Linked DNA regions of Pararhizobium sp. A13. The protein of the gene in region 2 interacts with the protein of the main gene of each other region in a pairwise test. Links are inferred from orthologs where the notes say so. Each region holds a gene or a part of one and is shown on either strand. Other genes may lie near its edges. The genes, in order: ftsH and hflK.

What was found.
Region 1: the proteins of hflK (region 2) and ftsH interact in binary tests that used the Escherichia coli proteins (3 or more experiments, as listed by UniProt). The link is inferred for Pararhizobium sp. A13 from one-to-one orthologs.

The regions. Positions count from the first base shown.
Region 1 is NZ_CP149510.1:188,808-192,083, reverse strand. The notes cover bases 256-3,214. They hold ftsH (ATP-dependent zinc metalloprotease FtsH), read left to right. Parts: upstream 256-742; coding sequence 743-2,686; downstream 2,687-3,214. Other genes in these bases: glmM (phosphoglucosamine mutase), read left to right, coding at 3,001-3,214; tilS (tRNA lysidine(34) synthetase TilS), read left to right, coding at 256-643. In the rest of the region: more of tilS, read left to right, coding at 1-255; more of glmM, read left to right, coding at 3,215-3,276. UniProt on the Escherichia coli protein: Acts as a processive, ATP-dependent zinc metallopeptidase for both cytoplasmic and membrane proteins. Plays a role in the quality control of integral membrane proteins.
Region 2 is NZ_CP149510.1:3,681,826-3,685,105, forward strand. Bases 262-3,224 are described here. They hold hflK (FtsH protease activity modulator HflK), read right to left. Parts: upstream 2,312-3,224; coding sequence 1,211-2,311; downstream 262-1,210. Other genes in these bases: WI754_RS18120 (DUF2065 domain-containing protein), read right to left, coding at 262-285; WI754_RS18125 (protease modulator HflC), read right to left, coding at 294-1,211; WI754_RS18135 (dihydrofolate reductase), read right to left, coding at 2,461-2,976; WI754_RS18140 (glutathione S-transferase family protein), read right to left, coding at 2,969-3,224. In the rest of the region: WI754_RS18115 (ACT domain-containing protein), read right to left, coding at 1-96; more of WI754_RS18120, read right to left, coding at 100-261; more of WI754_RS18140, read right to left, coding at 3,225-3,280.

The DNA.
Region 1 (3,276 bases), 3.5 Mb from region 2 along the record:
CGCCAGTCTGCTTGAGCGGCATGCCGTCGTTTTCGAAGGGCTTGCCGCGCAGATCGAACCGGTGCTCGCCGAGAAGGTGTCCGATCCGGACTGCCGCCGGGCAATTCTGTCGCTCACCGCGGTCATGGGCGGCAGGCGGCATCTGCCGGGCCGAGAAACCGCGGCGCGGCTAGTCGCGTTCCTGGCCGAGGGGCGGGATGGCCGGATGACGGCCGGGCGCGTCGTCTTCGACCGCCGCCGTTCGGGCCTCTATCTCTATCGGGAGGCAAGAAATCTGCCCGATCTGGTTATACTGCCTCATCAGAAAGCGATCTGGGACGGCCGCTTCATCGTCACGAATACCGGTGTGGTGCCATTGATGGTTGGTGGCGGTGTCGATGCGGTGAAACTCGCGGCGAGACCGATTGCCGCAGGTCTCCCTGACGCGATCCTCAAACGCGCGGCCAAATCGGCCCCGGCCTTCTCTTCGGTGGGCCGGGCCCCCTTGTCGCCCGCGGCCTTGGTCGAAAGCAGTATCGGCCTTTACGACACCTTTTTGCCGCGTTTCGACCTGATGATGGCGGATAGCATCGCTGCGCTCTTTGGCCGTGACCGGTATCTTGCTCCTCCGGTTCACGATGTTTTGACGGAAAAGACAGGTTGAACCTGAGTTTACCTTGGCAAGCCGGTCGCGCAACCCTATGTTAGACATAAGAATGCAGCCACAAATCATTGCGGGCTGCGACAGGTTCCGGGGAGTTCGATGAACCCTAATTTCAGAAATTTTGCCCTTTGGGCAATCATTGCCCTGCTGCTGATCGCGCTGTTCAGCATGTTTCAGCAGCCGACCGAGCGCACCGGGTCGAAGGATATTCCCTTTTCCCAGTTCCTGAAGGATGTCGATGGCAGCCGCGTCAAGGAAGTGCTGATCACCGGCAACAAGGTGATCGGTTCCTATACCGAAAGCGGCGCGACCTTCCAGACTTATGCGCCTGCGATCGATACGGCTTTGACCGAACGCATGGAAGCCAAGAACGTAACCGTGACGGTTCGCCCCGAAACCGACGGTTCCTCCGGTTTCCTGAGTTATGTCGGCACGCTCCTGCCCATGCTTCTCATCCTCGGCGTCTGGCTGTTCTTCATGCGGCAGATGCAGGGCGGCTCGCGTGGCGCAATGGGTTTCGGCAAGTCCAAGGCGAAGCTGCTCACCGAAGCGCATGGTCGCGTGACGTTTGACGACGTCGCCGGTGTTGACGAAGCCAAGCAGGATCTCGAGGAAATCGTCGAATTCCTGCGCGATCCGCAGAAGTTCCAGCGTCTCGGCGGCCGCATCCCGCGCGGCGTGTTGCTCGTCGGCCCCCCCGGCACGGGTAAGACGCTGCTCGCCCGCTCCGTTGCCGGCGAAGCGAATGTGCCCTTCTTCACCATTTCCGGTTCGGATTTCGTCGAAATGTTCGTCGGCGTCGGCGCATCGCGTGTGCGCGACATGTTCGAGCAGGCAAAGAAGAATGCGCCCTGCATCATCTTCATCGACGAAATCGACGCCGTCGGCCGCCATCGCGGCGCCGGTCTTGGCGGCGGTAACGACGAGCGCGAGCAGACCCTCAACCAGTTGCTGGTCGAGATGGACGGTTTCGAAGCCAATGAAGGCATCATCCTGATCGCCGCGACCAACCGCCCGGACGTTCTCGACCCGGCGCTGCTGCGCCCGGGCCGCTTTGACCGCCAGGTCGTCGTTCCGAACCCCGACATCAACGGTCGCGAACGCATTCTGAAGGTGCACATCCGCAACGTGCCGCTGGCGCCGAATGTCGATCTGAAGGTTCTCGCGCGCGGCACGCCCGGCTTTTCGGGCGCCGATCTGATGAACCTCGTCAACGAGGCCGCCCTGATGGCTGCGCGCCGCAACAAGCGTGTCGTCACGATGCAGGAATTCGAAGACGCCAAGGACAAGATCATGATGGGCGCGGAACGCCGCTCCTCCGCCATGACCGAAGCCGAGAAGAAGCTGACCGCCTATCACGAAGCGGGCCACGCCATTCTGGCGCTTAAGGTTCCGGTTGCCGATCCCCTGCACAAGGCAACGATCATTCCGCGCGGCCGCGCGCTCGGCATGGTCATGCAGCTTCCCGAAGGCGACCGCTATTCGATGAGCTACAAGTGGATGGTGTCGCGCCTGGCGATCATGATGGGCGGCCGCGTTGCCGAGGAAATCACCTTCGGCAAGGAAAACATCACCTCCGGCGCATCGTCCGACATCGAACAGGCAACCAAGCTTGCTCGCGCCATGGTGACGCAGTGGGGCTTCTCCGATGAGCTCGGGCAGGTCGCCTATGGCGAGAACCAGCAGGAGGTTTTCCTCGGCCACTCGGTTTCTCAGACCAAGAACGTCTCTGAGGCGACATCGCAGAAGATCGACACCGAAATCCGCCGCCTGATCGATGAGGCATACCTCGAAGCCAAGCGGATCATCACCGAGATGCATGGCGAATTCGTCGCGATTGCCGAGGGCTTGCTCGAATACGAGACGCTGACGGGCGACGAAATCAAGGCGCTGATCCGTGGCGAAAAGCCGGCGCGTGACCTCGGCGACGACTCGCCACCGCATCGTGGCTCGGCCGTTCCGTCCGCGGGCGTGAAGAAGGATGGTTCCGTCGGCCATAAGGGCGACGAGGCCGAAGGCGGGTTCGAGCCGCAGCCGCAATAGACTTACCCCGAGTACAAATGCGAAATAGGACCGCCGCGCCGAAAGATGCGGCGGTTTTTGTTTGTCCTGAACAATTCAGCGTAACCGGTTCCCCGCTTGGTAACGCGCTGTAATGAATTCTGATGATACACGGGATGTTGTTGCGAAGGTTTTATGGCAATAAAATACCCCATGCGCAGTTTTCCGCGTGATCGCAACGCGAGGCGTTGGCGCCTGCAAATGTGATCCGGAAGGCCGGTGTTGCGGAAAGCGGCTCCCTGGCAGGCCTGTGATTTGACGCGGCAGTGGCGCCTTTGACAAGAATTGGAGTTTTTATGAAGCGCAAATATTTTGGGACGGATGGTATCCGCGGACAGTCGAACCTGTTTCCGATGACGCCGGATCTCGCCATGCGCGTCGGCGTTGCCGTCGGTACGATCTTTCGCAACGGCGCGCACCGGCACCGGGTGGTGATCGGCAAGGATACGCGCCTTTCGGGCTATATGCTGGAAAATGCTTTGGTGGCCGGTTTCACTGCCGCAGGCCTCGATGTCTTCCTTCTGGGGCCTATCCCGACCCCTGGCGTCGCCATGCTGACGCGGTCGCTGCGC
Region 2 (3,280 bases):
CGGCCCCATCAGCCATTCCGGCAGCGGCGTTCCGATGTTGAGCCTCGTGATCGCATATTCGGCGTCCACCAGGCGGATCAGCAGTTTATGGGTCATTTTCTATCCTCGAACCATCCAGACAAGTGCCACGCCGATGGCAACGGAGACAAGTCCGAACAGCCGCAACTGTTGCTCCGGAATATGGGGCAATCGTTTCGCCATTTCCACCAAAACCAAAGGGGCCAGTGCGTACACCAGCCCCTCGATGATCAGGAAAAATGCAATTCCTGTCAGAAAATCACTCATTGCGCTGATCAGTTTCCTGTCGCAGGCTGAGCGACCGATGGAACAGAAGTCCCGTCCGAGCTATTGAAATAGCGGAAGAATTCCGAGTCCGGCGACAGCACCAGCGTCGTATCCGGGCTGCCGATCGCCTGATCATAAGCCGTCATCGAGCGGTAGAACTCGAAGAACTGCGGATCGCGCGCAAAGGCATCGGCAAAGACGCCGGTCCGCTCGGCCTCGCCCTGACCGCGAAGGATTTCCGAATCGCGCTGCGCTTCGGCGATGAACTCGACCACCTGACGATCAGCAACCGCGCGGCGCGTTTGGCCCTTCTCGATACCCCGGGCGCGGATCAACTCGGCTTCCGCCAGACGCTCGGCCTTCATCCGCTCGAAAGTCTGCTGCGAGACTTCCTGCGTCAGGTCGGTGCGGCGGATACGGACATCTTCGATGTTGAGACCGAGCGATTCAGCATCGGTCTTCAGGTCAGCGCGCACTTCGCGCATCATCGATGCCCGCTCTTCGGAAAGTGCGGATTCAAAGCCGCGGAGACCGTAAACCCGGCGCAGCGAAGCGTCGAGGCGGGTACGCAGCCGCGATTCGGCCGATTCCCGATCGCCGGAAACCGTTTCGCGGAAGCGACGGGGATCGGCGATCTTGTAGACGACGAAGGCATCGACCTCATAGAACTTGCCGCCGGAGACCTGGACGCGGATGTTGTCGAGATCGAAGCGCAGCGCCTGCTTCTCGACATACTGCACGCGGTCGGCATCCATGAAGGCAAAGGGAAGCTTGAAGTAGAGGCCCGGCTCGCTCTTGACGTCCCTGATCTCACCGAAACGAACGACGATCGCCTGCTGGCGCTGGTTGACGATGAAGACGGAGGAATAGGCCGTCATCAGGACAAGCGCGAGGCCGATCAGAATATAGGGGAGACGATTGTTCATTACTGGGCCCCTCCCGACTGTGCGGGCTTGCCGATTTCATTGAGCGGAAGATAAGGTAGCACGCCCTGCCCGTTCTTCTCGTCGAGGATGACCTTCTTGGACTTCCCGAGAACGCTCTGCATCGTTTCGAGATAGAGACGCTTGCGCGTCACGTCGGGCGCCTTGGCATAGGCGTCGTAGACCGAGATGAAGCGCTGCGCCTCACCCTGCGCTTCCTTGACGACACGGCCCTTGTAGGCGGCAGCCTCTTCGCGGAGCTGGGCGGCCTGACCGCGGGCCTTGCCGAGCACCTGGTTGGCATACTGGTTGGCCTCTTCCACGAAACGGTCTTCGTCCTGTTCGGCGCGCTGCACTTCGTCGAAGGCATCAGCCACTTCGCGTGGCGGTGCCGCATCTTCGATGGCAACCGTGTTGACGGAAATGCCGGCGCCGTAGGTATCCATCGTAGCCTGGATCGTCGTCTTCACGTCGGCCGCGATCGCCTGACGGTTATCGCGGAAAATGTCCTGCGCCGGACGGCGCCCCACCACCTCGCGCATGGCGCTTTCGGCAACCTGCTGCAGTGTCTCGGCCGGGTTCTCGACATTGAAGAGATAGGCCTTCGGGTCGGTCACGGAAAACAGCACGGAGAACTGCACGTTGACGATGTTCTGGTCGCCGGACAGCATCAGGCCGGCCGACGACTGGCTGCCGAGGCCCGACTTGCTGCCGATATTCTGCTGTTGCTCGGTGATCTTGACCAGTTCGACCTTTTCAAGCGGCCAGAAATGGTAATGCAGACCCGGCATGGAAATTTCTTCCTTGGGCTTGCCGAACCGCATTTCGACACCGCGCTCGTCCGGCTGGACGGTGTAGATCGAATTGATCAGCACAAAGCCGACAACAAGAAGGCCGATGATCGCGGCAACACCGCCGTTGAAACCGCCCGGCACAACGTTCTTCAGCTGATCCTGTCCCCGGCGGAAGATTTCCTCGAGATCCGGCGGACCGCCATTGCCACGGCCACCGCGCGGGCGGTTCGGCCCCTGGCCCCAGGGCCCCTTGTTTCCGCCGCCGCCCCAAGGACCGCCGCCGCCGCCGTTCTGATTGCTCCAGGGCATTCAAACCTCTTCCACTGAAAAATTCTAGGATCGACACCCCGCGGACACGCCGCGGACCGTGATGTGAACCCGTTATAGGTATCTCCAGAACGGCTTTCAACGCGGCGCATCCAACTTCACCGTAAATCCGGCAAAATAGTTATCTTTGCTTAGCTTTTGCGCCGCCAGGTCGAGAACCGCATGGCATGGCTGTCCTTTTCCCCCTGCGGTAACGGCTCATCGACGATCTTGTCGAAAACGGCGGGATCGACCGGCGGAAAGCGTGTGTCGCCACCGACCTCCGCAGCCACTTCCGTGATGTGCAGGATGTCGGCAGCACCAATGGCCTGCCGGTAGATTTCACCGCCGCCGATGACGCAGACCTCATCGACCCCGAGGGCTCTTGCCTGCTGCCGTGCCAACGTGACGGCTTCTTCCAGCGAGCGGACGGCCGTCGCACCCTCGGCGCGAAAATCCGGATCGCGACTGATGACGATGTTGGGCCGCCCGGGCAGCGGCCTTCCGATCGACGCCCAGGTCTTGCGCCCCATGATCACCGGTTTTCCAAGCGTCAGCGCCTTGAAGCGCTTGAGATCGGTCGGCAGATGCCATGGCAACCCGCCGTCGCGGCCGATCACACCGTTTGATGAGACGGCAACGACGATGGTAACTTTCGGCTCACTCATGAAATCCGTCCGGCTTGCTGTCGATCTCGCGGGCACGGGCAAGCGCGGGGCGCGATGTCAATGTTTTCACGTAACGATCGACGCTTATGCTTTCCGGCAGCAGCTTGCGCATCCACGCAAGCGCGCCGCCCAGCATGAGATCGGCCGCGCTGATCTGTGCGCCGAGCAAATAGGGCTGCCTGTCAAGCGTGGCGACCACGTGCGCGCACATATCCTCATAGCCTTTCGCAAGGTTCGGACTGGTCTGCGTCAGGCCGCTGATGAAGGCGGTTCCCACGGGTTCGATCACACCGGCGTAGTAGGC